DNA from 3 places in the Catenuloplanes indicus genome. Region 3 is predicted to be linked to each of the others. Evidence: riboswitches for the same ligand, from Rfam matches in the RefSeq annotation. Region 3 holds a riboswitch; each other region holds the start of a gene.
What was found. A riboswitch is a leader RNA that binds a small molecule or an ion and turns the genes downstream of it on or off. The one in region 3 is predicted to bind cobalamin.

Region 1 (5,250 bases), 8.7 Mb from region 3:
CCGGGGCACCGCTGCCACCGGTGGAGCTGTTGCTCGGCGGGCCGGGAGACCAGGAGCGGGCGCTGCGTGACGGGCGAGCCGACGTGGCGTTGCTGCCCGGTGCGTTCGAGGCCCGTGGCCTGGACGCCGAACCGCTGCTGACCGGCCCGACCGTGGTCGCGCTGGCCGCGGCCGACCCGCTGGCGGCGCGCACGGTCATCCGGCTGCCCGACCTGGCCGGCCGCCGGCTTCCCTACGGCTCACCGGCCGAGCAGGGCCGGGTCGCGCCGCCGGCCGCACCCCGGCTGCGCGACCTCTCGCAGATCTTCAGCCTGGTCGAGGTGGGCAGCGCGGTCTGGTTCCTGCCCGAGTGGGTGGCGCGGCGCTTCCCCCGGCCGGGCATCGCATACCGGCCGGTACCGGATCTGGAACCGGTGTCGCTCTCCGTCGTCTGGCCGGCCTCGTCCCGCTCCCCGGCGGTCGCCGCCTTCGTCCGCGCCGCCCGTACCGTCGCCGACTCCCAGCCCGCCGCCGCGCTGCACTGAGCCCCGGACGCCCGGGCACCGCCGGGACGAGCGCCGCCTTCGCGATCGGCAAATACCAAATCTCGGCGCTCCGCGTCCCTTCTCGTCTTACCGCCTGCCAAGTATCGAAATTCCGGCCGCGCAGCGCCCGGAGCGATCCGCTGGCAGCCGTCGCGGAGCGCCCGGAGTGATCCGCCGGTGGGCCGCCGCGAAACGCCTGGAACGATCCGCCGGTAACGCCGCGAAGGGGCCCGGAACGATCCGCTGGTGCGGCTGCGGTCACCGGCGGGTCCGGCACACCGCCTACCGCATCCTAGGAGGCTGGCCTGTTTGCGGCCGGACTCCTCTGGCGGCGTCACCACCGGCCACCGGAACCGCCGGACCCAGCCGCACCGGCCGCCGGAACCGCCAGGCCCGACCGCATCGGCCACCGCCCGAACGACCAGGCCCGACCGCACCGGCCACCGCCGGACCCCGCCGCACCGGCCACGAACGCCGCGATCACCGGTCGACGCGACGATGCCGGCGAAGATCGGAGCCCAGCCCCAGAAGGCGTACGCCGGAGGGGTGATCACCGTGTCGTACCGGCGGGTCCGTTCGCCGTTGCCGAAGACCGCGCCGAGCGTGGGCGTGGCCACGAACGCGGTGGTCGCAGCGGCGAGCGTCAGTGAGCGGATGCGGTCGCCCGCCGGTACCTCCCATTGTGGACAGCTTAGTTTCTAAGCCATCGTATGCTCTTCCGCATGTCCGAGCATCCGTCCGCCGCGGGCGATCTGGCGTGGGCCGTGCACCACCTCGCCGTCGCCGCCGCCGAACTCGACGCGGCCGTCGCCCGCCGCATGGGCCTGACCGCGGGCGACTACCTCGCGCTCAAGCACCTCTCGATCTCCGGCGAACCGATGGGTCCGGTCGAACTCGGCCGGCTGCTGGGTGTCACGTCCGGTGCCGCGACCGGGCTGGTCGACCGGCTGGAGCAGCGCGGCTTCGCGAAACGGCGGCCGCACCTCACGGACCGGCGCCGGCAGACGGTCGCGATCACGCCGTACGCGCGGCAGCGGCTGGTTGACGAGCTGCGGCCACTGGCGGACGACATCGCCGACGCGGCGGCCGCGCTCACCGACCGGCAGCGCCGCACCGTGACCGACACGCTCGGCCGGCTCGCCGGCCTGCACCGCCGCCACGCCCGCTGACCTCATCCATCGCTAGGGTGCGGGCATGCCGCTGACGTTCCCCTCGCACGCCGCGTTACCGCTCCCGCTCAAATTGTGGCGGCCACGCTGGTTCGACGGGGTGGCGCTGGTGATCGGGTCGGCGTCGCCGGACCTGGCGTACGCGCTGGACGGCACCGTCCTGGAGTCGGTCCGCGGTATCGCGCTCTACCAGCTGGCGCACGGGCCGGCCGGCCTTCCGCTGTTCTGCCTGCCGGTCACGCTGGCGTGCGCGATCCTGGTGCGCCGGGCCGCGCCGGTCGTCGCCGCGCACCTGCCCGCGCGGCCGGTGTGGCTGGCGCCGCGCGACTACGGCGTGCTGGGCGCGAGCCGCCCGGCGTTCCTGGTGACCGTGCTGTCGGCGCTGCTCGGTGCCGCGTCCCACCAGGTCTGGGACGCGGTCACCGAGCACGCGCCGGTCGCCGATCTGGCCTCGACGGTCGGCGGCGCGATCGCCTCGCTGCTGCTGGCGGTCCACATCGGACGACGCCGGCTGCTGCGCGCCTGGCACGGCGATCCACCGGCCGTGGCGACGCGGCGGGGCCGGTTCTGGGGTGCCGCCGCGCTGGTGGCCGTGGCCGGCACGGTGCTGATCTCCCAGCTGCCGGGCGCCTTCCTGGTGCACACCACGGGCGCCCGCCTGATCGGCGTGTTCGCGCTCTCCCTGCTGACCGCGTCCGCGCTGCACACGGCGCCGTCCCCGGAGCGCGCCACACGCCACTGATCCGCCGCCGCGGCACCCGCCACCACGTTCCGTGACCCGCCGGCCTATCGCCGGTCCCGGCCGCCCCAGCGGTCGTCGTGCCGGGCGAGGTGCAGTGGGCGGCGTCGGCGCCAGCCGTGGCGTTCCAGGTCCGGGGTCTCCTCGAGGTGCGTGACCGGCCCCATGCACAGCCACGCGATCGGCCGGATCGTCGCCGGGATGCCGAGCAGATCGCGGACGAACTCCTCGCGGTAGAACGACACCCAGCCCACGCCGAGCCGTTCCGCGGTCGCGGCCAGCCACAGGTTCTGCACCGCGAGACAGGCGGAGTAGAGGCCGGCGTCCGCGATCGCGTGCCGCCCGAGCACGGCGGGACCGCCGCGGTCCGGGTCGTAGGTGACCACGATGGACAGCGTCGACTCCAGCACTCCGTCGATCTTGATGCGCGCGAACCGGGCCGCCGCGTCACCGTCCAGCGTGGCCGCGAAGATCTCTCGCTCCCGGCGTACGTGCGCGTGGAACTGCTCCCGCGCCGCGCGCCCGCGGACGATCACGAAATCCCACGGCTGGGACAGGCCCACGCTCGGTGCGGCGTGCGCGGCGTCGAGCACCCGGTCCAGCACGTCGTCCGGCACCGGCTCGCCGGTGAACTGGCCGCGCACGTCGCGGCGACGGTGGATGATCTCGTACAGGTCATGGTTCACGGCAGGCTCCCGCTGCGGTCCGGCCCCGGGCATGCCGGGGTCACCAGGCGCGAGGCCGGTCTTCGGACTCCCGGATCGTCACCTCACCGCCCGCCTTCCCAGCCGGTCAGGGCCAGTGGCCGCGCGTACGCGCATGGGCGGCGGCTCCCCGGTCACCGCGGCGGGCCCGTGCCGGATTCACACCGGCTTCCCGATTCTCCCGGCCGCCTCCGGCCGGGCACCTCGCAACAGTTCGTGCCACCCCGCACCCTACCCGTCCCGCTCGCGCGCCTCCGGGGCCGGATCCAGAACCCGGCGGTACGGACATCACAGCGGCCACGCCGGAAGTGGGAACATCAGCTCCGGACGTTCTTGATCTTGGGGGTGTGGCGGGCGGGTGGCGCTGGTGGACATTAGGGTCGGGGGGAGACGTCCTCATGCGCGAACCCGAGGAGACCGCTGTGTCTGTTCACCCCCGTGCCGGCCAGCCCGCGGAGCCGGGCGATCTGATCGATGTGGCGGAGTTGCTCGCCGCCTATCGTGATCGGCATCCGGATGTGAGCGTGCCCGCGCAGCAGGTGGCGTTCGGTACGTCCGGGCACCGTGGGTCGTCGCTGAAGTCCGCGTTCAACGAGGACCACATCGTGGCGATCAGCCAGGCGATCTGTGAGTACCGGGAGGAGCAGGGCGTCGACGGGCCGCTGTTCATCGGGCGGGACACGCACGCGCTGTCCGAGCCGGCCACGATAAGCGCGGTCGAGGTGTTCGCGGCGAACGGCGTCACCGTGCTGCTGGACAGCCGGGACGGGTTCACGCCGACGCCGGCGCTGTCGCACGCGATCCTGACCGCGAACCGGGGCAAGCGCAACGGGCTCGCGGACGGCGTGGTCGTCACGCCGTCGCACAACCCACCGGCCGACGGCGGCTTCAAGTACAACCCGCCGAACGGCGGCCCGGCCGACACGGACGCCACCAAGTGGATCCAGGACCGGGCGAACGCGCTGATCGCCGACGGCCTGACCGGCGTGCGGCGGATGCCGTACGCGCGCGCGGTCAACGCGGACACCACCGGCCGGTACGACTATCTCGCGTCCTACGTGGACGACCTGCCGTCCGTGCTCGACCTGGACGCGGTGCGCGACGCGGGCGTGCGGATCGGCGCGGACCCGCTCGGCGGCGCCAGCGTGGCGTACTGGGGCGAGATCGCGTCCCGGCACGGCCTGGACCTGACCGTGGTGAACCCGGAGACCGACCCGGCCTGGCCGTTCATGACGCTGGACTGGGACGGCAAGATCCGGATGGACTGTTCCTCGCCGTACGCGATGGCGTCGCTGATCGGCAAGCGTGACGCGTACCAGATCGCCACCGGCAACGACGCGGACGCGGACCGGCACGGCATCGTCACGCCGGACGGCGGCCTGATGAACCCGAACCACTACCTCGCGGTCGCGATCCAGTACCTGTACGGCTCCCGCTCCGGCTGGTCCGCCGACGCCGCGGTCGGCAAGACGCTCGTCTCCTCCTCGATGATCGACCGGGTGGCCGCGTCGCTCGGCCGCCGCCTGATCGAGGTGCCGGTCGGCTTCAAGTGGTTCGTGCCCGGCCTGCTCGACGGCTCCGTCGCGTTCGGCGGCGAGGAGAGCGCCGGCGCGTCGTTCCTGCGCCGCGACGGCTCGGTCTGGACCACCGACAAGGACGGCATCCTGCTCTGCCTGCTCGCCTCCGAGATCCAGGCGGTGACCGGGAAGTCGCCGTCCCAGCACTACGGCGAGCTGGTGGAGCGGTTCGGCACGCCGTCCTACGCGCGCATCGACGCGCCCGCCACCCGCGAGGAGAAGGCGGTGCTGGCGAAGCTGTCGCCGTCCCAGGTCACGGCGACGTCGCTGGCCGGTGAGCCGATCACGGCCACGCTCACGTCCGCGCCGGGCAACGGGGCCGCGCTCGGCGGGTTGAAAGTGACGACGGAGAACGGCTGGTTCGCGGCCCGGCCGTCCGGCACCGAGGACGTCTACAAGATCTACGCGGAGTCCTTCAAGGGCGACGACCACCTGGCGCAGATCCAGGAGGAGGCGCGGGACCTGGTGTCGGCGGCGCTGAAGGCCTGATCCCCGATCCCGGAGGCGGGATCTCGGCTCTCGGCGGCGGTCCGGTCA
Region 2 (5,250 bases), 6.5 Mb from region 3:
ATGCGCCGCTGGTCGCGGCCATCAACGGCACCCAGCCCACGCCGACGCCGACCGGCACCGGCAGCCCGTCGCCGACGGCCGGCCCGACGCCCGGACCGACCGGCAGCCCCACGCCCACCGGCGGCTCCGGCGGGGGCTGCACCGCCACGTACACGATCGTCGGTCAGTGGCAGGGCGGCTTCCAGGGCGAGGTGGTGATCGCCAACGGCGGTAGCGCGGCCAGCCGGTCGTGGACCGCGCGGTTCGCGTTCGGCGCCGGGCAGACCGTGTCGCAGGCGTGGGGTGGGAATGTCACCCAATCGGGTGTCGATGTCACGGTGAGCAACGCGTCCTGGAACGGCGTGCTCGCGCCGGGCGCCTCCACCACGGCCGGGTTCATCGCGTCGTGGACGGGGAGTAATCCGACTCCTGCCACTACCTGCACTTTCGGATAAACACCCGCAAACAACCACTAAACCCCAGCACGGGTACGGCGGGAGCTGCGCTTCTGTCGTACCCGCTGGGTATTGTCTTGGGTCTGATGAGTATCGAGACGAACACTGATCTTGACGAAGCGCTCCAGCTGTCCGCGGACATGGAGGCGCTGGCCGATCAGATCAACGCGCTGCCTCCCGCCCGGGTGCGGACGTTCCATCCCCGCCGGGGGCGGATGAGTCCGAAGCACCACGACGCGATGGAGCGGCTGTGGGAGAGCCACGGCGTCGACGTGCCGCTCGACCCGGCCACGGCGCTGCCGCTCGACCTCGCCGCGCTCTTCGGCCGCGAGGCGCCCACGGTGCTGGAGATCGGTTCCGGCATGGGTGAGGCGACCGTGGCGATGGCCGCGGCCGACCCGGAGCGCGATTACCTGGCGGTCGAGGTGCACACGCCCGGCGTCGGCAACCTGCTGAGCATGAGCGAGCGCCGCGGCCTAACGAACGTGCGGGTCGCGCTCGGCGACGCGCTGACGCTGGTCGGTCACCAGCTCGCGCCCGGCTCGCTGGACGCGATCCACGTCTTCTTCCCGGACCCGTGGCCGAAGGCGCGGCACCACAAGCGCCGGCTGATCCAGCCCGCGCACGTCGGGCTGCTCCGCTCGCGGCTGCGCCCGGGCGGCACGCTGCACTGCGCCACCGACTGGGCGGAGTACGCGGAGGCCATGCTGGAGACGCTGACCGCGGAACCGGGCCTGACCAACGCGTTCGACCGGTTCGCGCCGCGGCCGGAGCACCGTCCGATGACGAAGTTCGAGCGCCGTGGCATCGCGGCCCACCGCCGCATCTACGACGTGATCTTCCACCGCTCCCCCACCGAGGACGAGCAGGTCTAGAGCCGGTCATCGAGGCGCCGTGCACGCTGTGCACGGCGCCTCGATCATGTGGGGCATCGATCACCAGCTCTTGTCCGCGGAATTCGGGCGGCGGTACGCTGCGCGGGCCATGGTGCTCGGGAAGCCGGTGTGATTCCGGCGCGGTCCTCGCCACTGTGACCGGGGAGTGCCCGCTCCACCCTCGCCACCGGATCCTCGCGGGTCTGGGAAGGCCGGGGCGGGCGTGATGATCCGGGAGCCAGGAGACCGGCCATGGCGACGCATCACATCGCCACGAGGCATGGACGAGAGGATCATTCATCATGCCGTCCCACGTTTCCGCACCGGCCGTCGACCCCGCCGTCGCCCCGATCCGGGTGCCGCTGCTCGCCTGGCTGCTGGCCGTCGTCGCGCTCGTCGTGTTCTACCTGCTGCTGCAGGAGAACGGGCTGGTCACGACCGGCGCGGTCGCGGAGTACCTGCACGAGTTCACCCACGACGGCCGGCACGCGCTCGGCGTTCCGTGTCACTGATGGGCGCGGTCACGCTGGGCGGCGTGCTGCGGCGGGGCGCGCTCGCCGGCGTCGCGGCCGGGGTGGCCGCCTCGCTGGTCGCCTTCGTCGTCGTCGAGCCGGTCATCGAGCGCGCGCTCGCCGTGGAGGAGGCGCGCACCGCGGGTGAGCCCGCGGAGGAGGCGCTCGTCGGCCGCGCCACGCAGATCGCCGGCGGCATGGTGGCCGCGCTCGCGGTCGCGGTCTGCCTCGCGCTGGTGCTGGCCGTGGTGTTCGCGCGGGTGCGGCACCGGCTGCCCGGGCGCACCGACTTCGGCCGGGCGACGCTGCTGGCGTTCCTCGGGTTCGTGTCGTTCGCACTGGTCCCGGCGCTGAAGTACCCGGCGAACCCGCCCGCGGTCGGCGACCCGGACACGGTGGGCGCACGCACCGCGCAGTACCTGTCACTGATCGCGGCCGCGGCGGCGATCTCCTGGCTGGCCGTGCTGGTCCGGCAGGTGCTGGTGGCCCGCGGGCAGTCGGCGCCACTCGCGGTGACCGCCGGCGTGCTGACCGGGATCGCCGGCTACACGGTGCTCATGCTGATCTGGCCGGCCACCGGCGGAGAGCTCCCGGCGGACGTGCCGCCGCAGCTGATCTGGGACTTCCGGGTCGCGTCGCTGGCCGAGCTGGCCGCGATGTGGGCGACGATGGGCGCCACGCTGGGCCTGCTGCTCACTCCACGGTCGCCGAGGGCGGTCCGCCCGGACGTGGCCGCGACCGCGGCTTGACCCACCAGGCCGCCGCCCGCTGCTCCGGGCGGCGGCCGTGCGTGCCGCTCCGGCATGGCGCCGAGCGGTGCGGAATCGGGCGGTGGGGCGCGGACGTCGTACGCGCCGGTCCGTGATTTGCCGGTTTTGAGGCAGCTCGCCGCTTTAACCTGACAGGAGAAGAGCAGGCGCGACGAGAGGAACGGGCCGGTGGCGACGACGGGCAGCACCGCCGTGACCGGCACGGACGCGGACTGGGTGCACGTCTCGCGCCGCTCGCTCTCACAGGACGCCGCGGACCGGCTCGCGGAACTGGCCGCGCGGGCGACCGGCGCGCCGACCGGCCTGGTCCAGCTGCTGGAAGGGCGCCGCATGCTGATGAGCGGCGGCTACCACCTGCCCGCCGCCTGGGCCGACCTGGGCGCGATCCCGGCCGCGTCCACGCTCGCCGGGGTGATCCTGGACTCCGGCTGCCCGCTGGTCGTGCACGACGTGCTCGACGACGCGCGGGTACCGCCGGACGCGCCGGTGCGGCAGGCGGACGCGCGGGCCTACCTCGGCTATCCGGTCCGGTCCCGGACCGGCGCGGTGGTCGGCGTCTGCGCGGTGGTCGACTACACGCCGCGCGACTGGACCGCGGCGGAGCAGTCCGTGGTCGGGCACGCGGCCGAGGTGTGCGGCACGTTCGTGGCCGAGCGGGAGGCGCTGGAGAACGCGGACCGGCACCGGCGCTTCCTGGACGCGGTGCTGGACAACCTGCACGACGGCGTGGTCGCCTGCGACGCGGCCGGCCGCCGGGTGCTGATCAACGCGCCGATGCTGCGGTTCACCGGGCGTACGCCGGAGCCGTTCGCGTCCGGCGGCCACCCGCTCGACTTCGGGCTCCGGCACGCGGACGGGCGGCCGATGGCGCCGGACGACACGCCGCTGTCCCGCGCGTTCGCCGGTGAGGAACTGCACGGGCTGGAGGTGCTGGCGGACTCGCCGATGCAGCGCCCGCGCGTGCTGCTGGTGGACGGCCAGCCGATCGCGGACGCGTCCGGTGAGCGGCTCGGCGCCGTGATCGCGCTCCAGGACGTCACCGAGCTGAAGCGCACCGAACGGTTCCGCGACTGTGAGCTGGCGGTCGCGTCCGCGCTGGCCGAGGCCGCGAGCGCGACCGAGGCCGGGCCACGGGTGCTCGAGGCCGTGGTCCGCACGCTCGGCTGGGCGCACGCGGAACTGTGGCTGGTCGACGGCCCCGGCGGCGTGCTGCGGGCCGCCGCGCACTGGAGCGCGCCGGGCAGCGTGGCCGCGATGCACGTGCCGGATCAGCTCGCGTACGGCCAGGGGATCTCCGGCAAGGCGTGGCTGACCGGCGAGCCGGTCTGGATCCGCGACCTGGCCGACGGTGAGGCGCTGCTGCCCGCGGACACGATCGAGACGTCGCAACTGCACGCCGCCCTGGCCATCCCGGTCCGGTCCGGCGACGACACGCTCGGCGTGCTCGCGTTCTTCGCCGAGGTCGTCGAGGACCCGGAGGACGCGCTGGTCGCGCTGCTGGCCGGGATCGCCGCGCACGTCGGCCAGTTCCTGGAGCGCCGCCGGGCCGAGGACCTGGAGCTGCAGCTGGCCCGCAGCAAGGACGAGTATCTCGCGCTGATCGGGCACGAGATGCGGACGCCGCTGACCTCGATCAGCGCGTACACCAGCCTGCTCCGCGAGGCCACACCGGCGCAGCTGACCGCGGACGGCCCGGCGCTGCTGGAGGTGATCGACCGCAACACCACGCTGCTCCGCGGCATCATCGACGACCTGCTGGACCTGGCCGCGCTGGACACCGGCCACGCCACCGTGCAGCTCACCCCGTGCGACCTGGCCGAGGTGGTCCGTGAGGCGGCCGACGCGGCCCGCGCCTCGCTGACCGGCGACTCGATCACGCTGCGCGTGGACGCACCCGAGTCGCTGGTCCTGCCGGGCGACCGGATGCGGCTGCGGCGCGTGCTGGACAACCTGATCGGCAACGGCATCAAGTACAGCCCGGACGGCGGCGAGGTCACGGTCACGCTCGCCGCGGACGGCGACTACGTGGCCGAGCTGGTCGTGGCGGACCGCGGGATCGGCATCCCACCGGACGAGCGCGACCGGCTGTTCTCCCGCTTCTACCGCAGCTCCCGAACGCGCGACCGGGCGATCCCGGGCAGCGGTCTCGGCCTGGCGATCAGCCGTGCCATCATCGAACGCCACCACGGCACGATCGCGCTGCTCAACCCGGACTCCGGCACCGCGTTCCAGATCCGCCTCCCGATGAACAGCACGGAGTAGCACCACGCCGTAACCGGCGCGATCAGCCATGGCCGGGTACGGCGGTCAGCTGGATCGAACCGGCTCGGGGGTGAACGGGACGGTCACGGTGTCGCGCAGGGTGGGCTCGCCGGCCGGGTGCTGCCACAGGCCGCGCTCGCGCAGGATGGGCAGGACGCCCTCGCCGAACCAGTAGGCCTCCTCCAGGTGCGGGTAGCCGGAGAGGATGAACTCGCTGAGGCCGAGGTTCGCGTACTCCTCGATCCGGTCGGCGACCTCGGTGTGGCTGCCGACCAGCGCCGTGCCCGCGCCGCCGCGGATCAGGCCGACGCCGGCCCACAGGTTCGGGGAGATCTCCAGGCCGTCGCGAGTGCCGCCGTTGAGCGCGAGCATGCGGCGCTGGCCCTCGGACTCGCTG
Region 3 (5,250 bases):
GTCGGTACGCCCGGCCGGGTCCTCGACCACATCGACCGGGGCACGCTGCACCTCGGCGACGTACGCACGGTCGTGCTGGACGAGGCCGACGAGATGCTGGACATGGGCTTCGCCGAGGACATCGAGGCGATCCTGGCGGAGACGCCGGCGGAACGGCAGACCGTGCTGTTCTCCGCCACCATGCCGCCGCGGATCGACGCGATCGCGCGCCGCCACCTGCGCGAACCGGTCCGGATCACGATGGGCCGCAAGACCGTCGAGCCGGGCGAGATGCCGCTGGTCCGGCAGAGCGCCTACATCGTGGCCCGGCCCTACCGGGCGGCCGCGCTCGGCCGGATCCTGGACGTCGAGGCGCCGACCGCGGCGATCGTCTTCTGCCGTACCCGGGAAGAGGTCGACCAGGTCACCGAGACGCTGAACGGGCGCGGCTATCGCGCCGAGGCGCTGCACGGCGGGATGAGCCAGGACCAGCGCGACCGGGTGATGAACCGGCTGCGCGCCGGCACCACCGAGCTGCTGGTGGCGACGGACGTGGCCGCCCGCGGCCTGGACGTGGAACAGCTCACCCATGTGATCAACTTCAACGTGCCGGTCGCGCCGGAGGCGTACGTGCACCGCATCGGCCGGGTCGGCCGGGCCGGCCGCGAGGGGTGCGCGATCACCCTGGCGGAGCCGCGCGAGCAGCGCATGCTGAAGGCGATCGAGCGGCTGACCGGCCAGCGGATAACGCTGGAGAAGCTGCCGACCGTGACCGACCTGCGCGCCCGGCGCCTGGAACTGACCCGCGCGTCGCTGGAGACCGCGCTGGAGGGCGGCGACTTCGAGCGGTTCCGGGTCGTGCTCGAGTCGCTGACCGGCGAGCACGACGTCGAGGACGTCGCACTCGCCGCGATCAAGTTGCTGCACGAGGCGGCCGGCGGTGACGACGACGAGGAGGAGATCCCGTCGCCGGTCCCGCCGCGCGAGCGCACCCCCCGGAACCGCGACGACCGCCCGAGCGGCCGGGACAGCCGCCGGGACGGCCGCTCCGGCGACCGTGACCGGGACGGCCGCTTCGGTGACCGGGACCGGGACGGCGGTCCCGGCGACCGCGGCCGGTCCGGGCGGGACCACTCGTCCGACGCGGGGGTCACCCGGCTGTTCGTCGGGCTCGGCCGGCGTGCCGGGCTGCGCCCGCAGGATCTGGTCGGCGCGATCGCCGGCGAGTCCGGCATCAACTCCCGCGAGATCGGCGCCATCCAGATCACCGACCGGTTCTCCCTGGTCGAGGTTCCGGAATCGGCTGCGGACATGATCATCGACGCGCTCCAGCACAGCTTCATCCGCGGGCGCCGCCCATCCGTGCGGCGGGAGCGCTACAACCGCTGACCGGGTTCGGTGGGTGACAGGTCGAGAGCCGCGAGTCTCTGAGGGAAGAAGGTCAAGGGCTGCCTCCGGCGGGTCACGGCTCCGGGGAGGCGAGGATTCCCGGGGTGGCCGGGGTCCGCTGGGGGAGTGAGCTTCTCCGCCGTCGACGCGACCCTCAAGATCCTTCCATCCGCCACGCCCTTTCCGGCCGAGTGAAAGGGCGGTGGTGCATGGAAGGATCTTGAGTCCCAATGGTTACGTCGGGATTGTCGGGGGCGTGGTGCAGCCGTCTGTCCGTGGTGGTCTCGCGCTGGCCGGGTTCCTCGGCGAACACGCGGTGTCGCAGGCGGCGGATCCGGTCCCGATCGGTGGATGCGCCGGTGCGCAGCTCGACCATGCGGATGCTCCTTCCGCCGGAGCCGGAGCCGGAGCCGGAAGCGGGTATCCACGCACATAGAAGTATCGCGGTGGTCCGTCGTGGACACGGGGGCTCCGTTCCGGGAGCACTGTGTTGTTGGCGACACGCTGGTACGAGATGTAGTGGGTTGCGTGGCGGGCGTACCCAGATATGGTGTTGCACGCAGCTGGTTCGGGCGGTGCGGCGACGCGGTGCCCGAGGCAAGAGGGAACCCGGTGGAAATCCGGGACTGCCCCGCAGCGGTGAGTGGGAACGAAAGCCGTCACAAGCACTGGGTGTCGTCACAGGCGCCTGGGAAGCGACGGCCGGTAGGCAGAGCAGCACGGCGCCCGCGAGTCCGAAGACCTGCCAGCGCACCGCGCCGAAACGGACGCGCGGTGGTCCGAGGCCGCGCGGGACGGCCGACGCCGACCAGCCACCGCGGCCGCGATCCACGCGTGCCCGGTGGTGGCCTGCGCCCGCGCGGTCCGAGGACCTCATCGAGGGATTCGGACTCGCGAGGAGCGAACGAGGATGACGGTCACCGAGACCGCGGTACCGGCGCAGCAGACGCCACGAAGCACGATGCGGGTGCGCAAGCGGGACGGCGCACTGGAGCCCGTGGACGTCAACCGGATCGTGCGTGCGGTCGAGCGCCGGGCCGGGGACCTGACGGAGGTCGACCCGCTGCGGGTGGCGACCCGGACGATCAGCGGCCTGTACGACGGCGCGACCACCGAGGAACTGGACAAGCTCTCCATCCAGACCGCGGCGGAGCTGATCGGCGAGGAGCCGCAGTACTCCCGGCTCGCGGCCCGGCTGCTGATCAAGGCGGTCGAGGAGGAGGTCGCCGAGCAGGGCGTCGGCACGTTCGCCGAGTCGATCGCGCTGGCGCACCGGGAGGGGCTGATCGGCGACGAGACCGCAGCGTTCGCCGAGACGCACCGGCACGCGCTCGACGCGGCGATCGACACGCGCAACGACCTGCGTTTCGAGTATTTCGGGCTGCGCACGGTCGCGGACCGTTACCTGCTGCGCCACCCGCACACCCGCCGGGTCGTCGAGACACCGCAGTACTGGCTGCTGCGCGTCGCCTGCGGCCTGTCCCGGACCGTGGACGAGGCGATCGGCTTCTACCGCCTGATGTCCAGCCTGGCCTATCTGCCCAGCTCGCCGACGCTGTTCAACTCCGGCACCCGGCACACCCAGATGTCGTCCTGCTTCCTGGTCGACTCGCCGCGGGACGAGCTGGACTCGATCTACGAGCGCTACCACCAGGTCGCGAGGCTGTCGAAGTTCTCCGGCGGGATCGGCATCTCCTGGTCCCGGGTGCGGGGCCGGAGAGCGCTCATCCGGGGGACGAACGGGCGGTCCAACGGCATCGTGCCGTTCCTGAAGACGCTGGACGCCGGTGTGGCCGCGGTCAACCAGGGCGGCCGGCGCAAGGGCGCGGCGTGCGTCTACCTGGAGCCGTGGCACCCGGACGTGGAGGAGTTCCTGGAGCTGCGGGACAACACCGGCGAGGAGTCCCGGCGCACCCACAACCTGAACCTGGCCAACTGGATCCCGGACGAGTTCATGCGCCGGGTCGAGGCGGACGCGGACTGGTCGCTGATCGACCCGTCCGACGCGCCGGAGCTGCCCGACCTGTACGGCGCGGCGTTCGACGACGCCTACCGCGCGGCGGAGAAGAAGGCGGTGAAGACGGTCAAGGCACGCGACCTGTACGGCCGGATGATGCGCACGCTCGCGCAGACCGGCAACGGGTGGATGACGTTCAAGGACCCGTCGAACCGGCTGTCGAACCAGACCGGCGTGCCCGGCAACACCATCCACCTGTCCAATCTGTGCACCGAGATCCTCGAGGTGAACTCGGACGACGAGACCGCGGTCTGCAACCTGGGTTCGGTCAACCTGGGCGCGCACGTGACCGCGGACGGCGTCGACTGGGAGAAACTGCGTGCCACGGTACGGACCGCGGTGGTCTTCCTGGACCGGGTGATCGACATCAACTACTACCCGTCGGTGCAGGCGGCCGCGTCGAACCCGCGCTGGCGGCCGGTCGGGCTCGGGCTGATGGGCCTGCAGGACGCGTTCTTCACGCTGCGGCTACCGTTCGACTCGGCCGGGGCGAAGGAACTGTCCACCCGCGTCCAGGAGGAGATCTTCCTGACCGCGCTGGAGTCGTCCGCGGCGCTGGCCGAGGAGTTCGGCGCGCACCCGGCGTTCGCGCAGACCCGGGCCGCGAAGGGTGACCTGCACCCGGACCTGTGGGGGGCCACGCCCACGCAGACCGCGCGGTGGGCGGCGCTGCGGGCGCGGATCGCCGCGACCGGGCTGCGCAACTCGCTGCTGGTGGCGATCGCGCCGACCGCCACGATCGCGTCGATCGCCGGTGCCTACGAGTGCATCGAGCCGCAGGTGTCCAACCTGTTCAAACGCGAGACGATGTCCGGCGAGTTCCTTCAGATCAACACCTATCTGGTACGGGAACTGAAGGCCCGTGGACTGTGGACCGCGCCGATCCGGGAGCGGATCAAGCGTGCCGAGGGCTCGGTGCAGGGCATCGCGGAGCTGCCCGCGGACGTGCGGGAGCTGTTCCGCACCGCATGGGAGCTGCCGCAGCGCGCGCTGATCGACCTGGCCGCGGCCCGCGCGCCGTACATCGACCAGTCGCAGTCGCTGAACCTGTTCCTGAGCGCGCCGACGATCGGCAAGCTGTCCTCGATGTACCTGTACGCCTGGAAGTCCGGGCTGAAGACCAGCTACTACCTGCGCTCGCGGCCGGCCACCCGGATCCAGCAGGCGACCGTGGCGGTGCGGGCACCGGCCGCGGTCACCGTCTCCGCGGCGGAGGCGCTCGCCTGCTCACTGGAGAACCCCGAGTCCTGCGAAGCCTGCCAGTAGCACCGCTCACCACGTACCCCCGAAGGAATTCGATCTTCATGTTGCTCGACCCCGGAATGGACCTGACGCTGCGGCCGATGAAGTACCCGCACTTCTTCGACCGGTTCAAGGACGCCATCAAGAACACCTGGACCGTGGAGGAGGTCGACCTGCACGCCGACCTCGCCGACCTGGCCAAGCTCTCACCCGCGGAGCAGCACCTGGTCTCCCGGCTGGTCGCGTTCTTCGCCACCGGCGACACGATCGTGGCCAACAACCTGGTGCTCAACCTGTACCAGCACGTCAACTCGCCGGAGGGCCGCCTCTACCTGTCCCGGCAGCTGTTCGAGGAGGCCGTGCACGTCCAGTTCTACCTGAACCTGCTGGACACGTACGTGCCGGACGAGAAGGAGCGGTTCGCGGCGTTCGCGGCCGTGGAGAACATTCCGTCGATCGCGCGCAAGGCCGAGTTCTGTTTCCGGTGGATCGACTCAATCTTCGAGATGCGGACGCTGGAGTCCCGCGACGACCGGCGGAAGTTCCTGCTCAACCTGATCTGCTTCGCCGCCTGCATCGAGGGCCTGTTCTTCTACGGCGCGTTCGCGTACGTCTACTTCCTG

Region 1: linked by a shared signal. The riboswitch ahead of bluB (5,6-dimethylbenzimidazole synthase) and the one ahead of J2S42_RS02220 (ribonucleoside-diphosphate reductase subunit alpha) in region 3 are both predicted to bind cobalamin.
Region 2: linked by a shared signal. The riboswitch ahead of J2S42_RS31555 (CbtB domain-containing protein) and the one ahead of J2S42_RS02220 (ribonucleoside-diphosphate reductase subunit alpha) in region 3 are both predicted to bind cobalamin.

The regions. Positions count from the first base shown of each region.
Region 1 covers NZ_JAUSUZ010000001.1:9,110,905-9,116,154, reverse strand. Annotated here, with positions in the region: gene J2S42_RS40900 (LysR family transcriptional regulator) at 1-524, shown strand, start outside; gene J2S42_RS40895 (MarR family winged helix-turn-helix transcriptional regulator) at 1,247-1,693, shown strand; gene J2S42_RS40890 (DUF4184 family protein) at 1,719-2,435, shown strand; gene bluB (5,6-dimethylbenzimidazole synthase) at 2,480-3,118, opposite strand; cobalamin riboswitch at 3,155-3,358, opposite strand; gene pgm (phosphoglucomutase (alpha-D-glucose-1,6-bisphosphate-dependent)) at 3,535-5,202, shown strand.
Region 2 covers NZ_JAUSUZ010000001.1:6,940,879-6,946,128, reverse strand. Annotated here, with positions in the region: gene J2S42_RS31565 (cellulose binding domain-containing protein) at 1-434, shown strand, start outside; gene trmB (tRNA (guanosine(46)-N7)-methyltransferase TrmB) at 575-1,309, shown strand; cobalamin riboswitch at 1,404-1,578, shown strand; gene J2S42_RS31555 (CbtB domain-containing protein) at 1,612-1,821, shown strand; gene J2S42_RS31550 (CbtA family protein) at 1,821-2,570, shown strand; gene J2S42_RS31545 (sensor histidine kinase) at 2,760-4,853, shown strand; gene J2S42_RS31540 (LLM class flavin-dependent oxidoreductase) at 4,899-5,250, opposite strand, start outside.
Region 3 covers NZ_JAUSUZ010000001.1:404,231-409,480, reverse strand. Annotated here, with positions in the region: gene J2S42_RS02230 (DEAD/DEAH box helicase) at 1-1,368, shown strand, start outside; gene J2S42_RS02225 (hypothetical protein) at 1,523-1,744, opposite strand; cobalamin riboswitch at 1,916-2,132, shown strand; gene J2S42_RS02220 (ribonucleoside-diphosphate reductase subunit alpha) at 2,279-4,651, shown strand; gene J2S42_RS02215 (ribonucleotide-diphosphate reductase subunit beta) at 4,690-5,250, shown strand, end outside.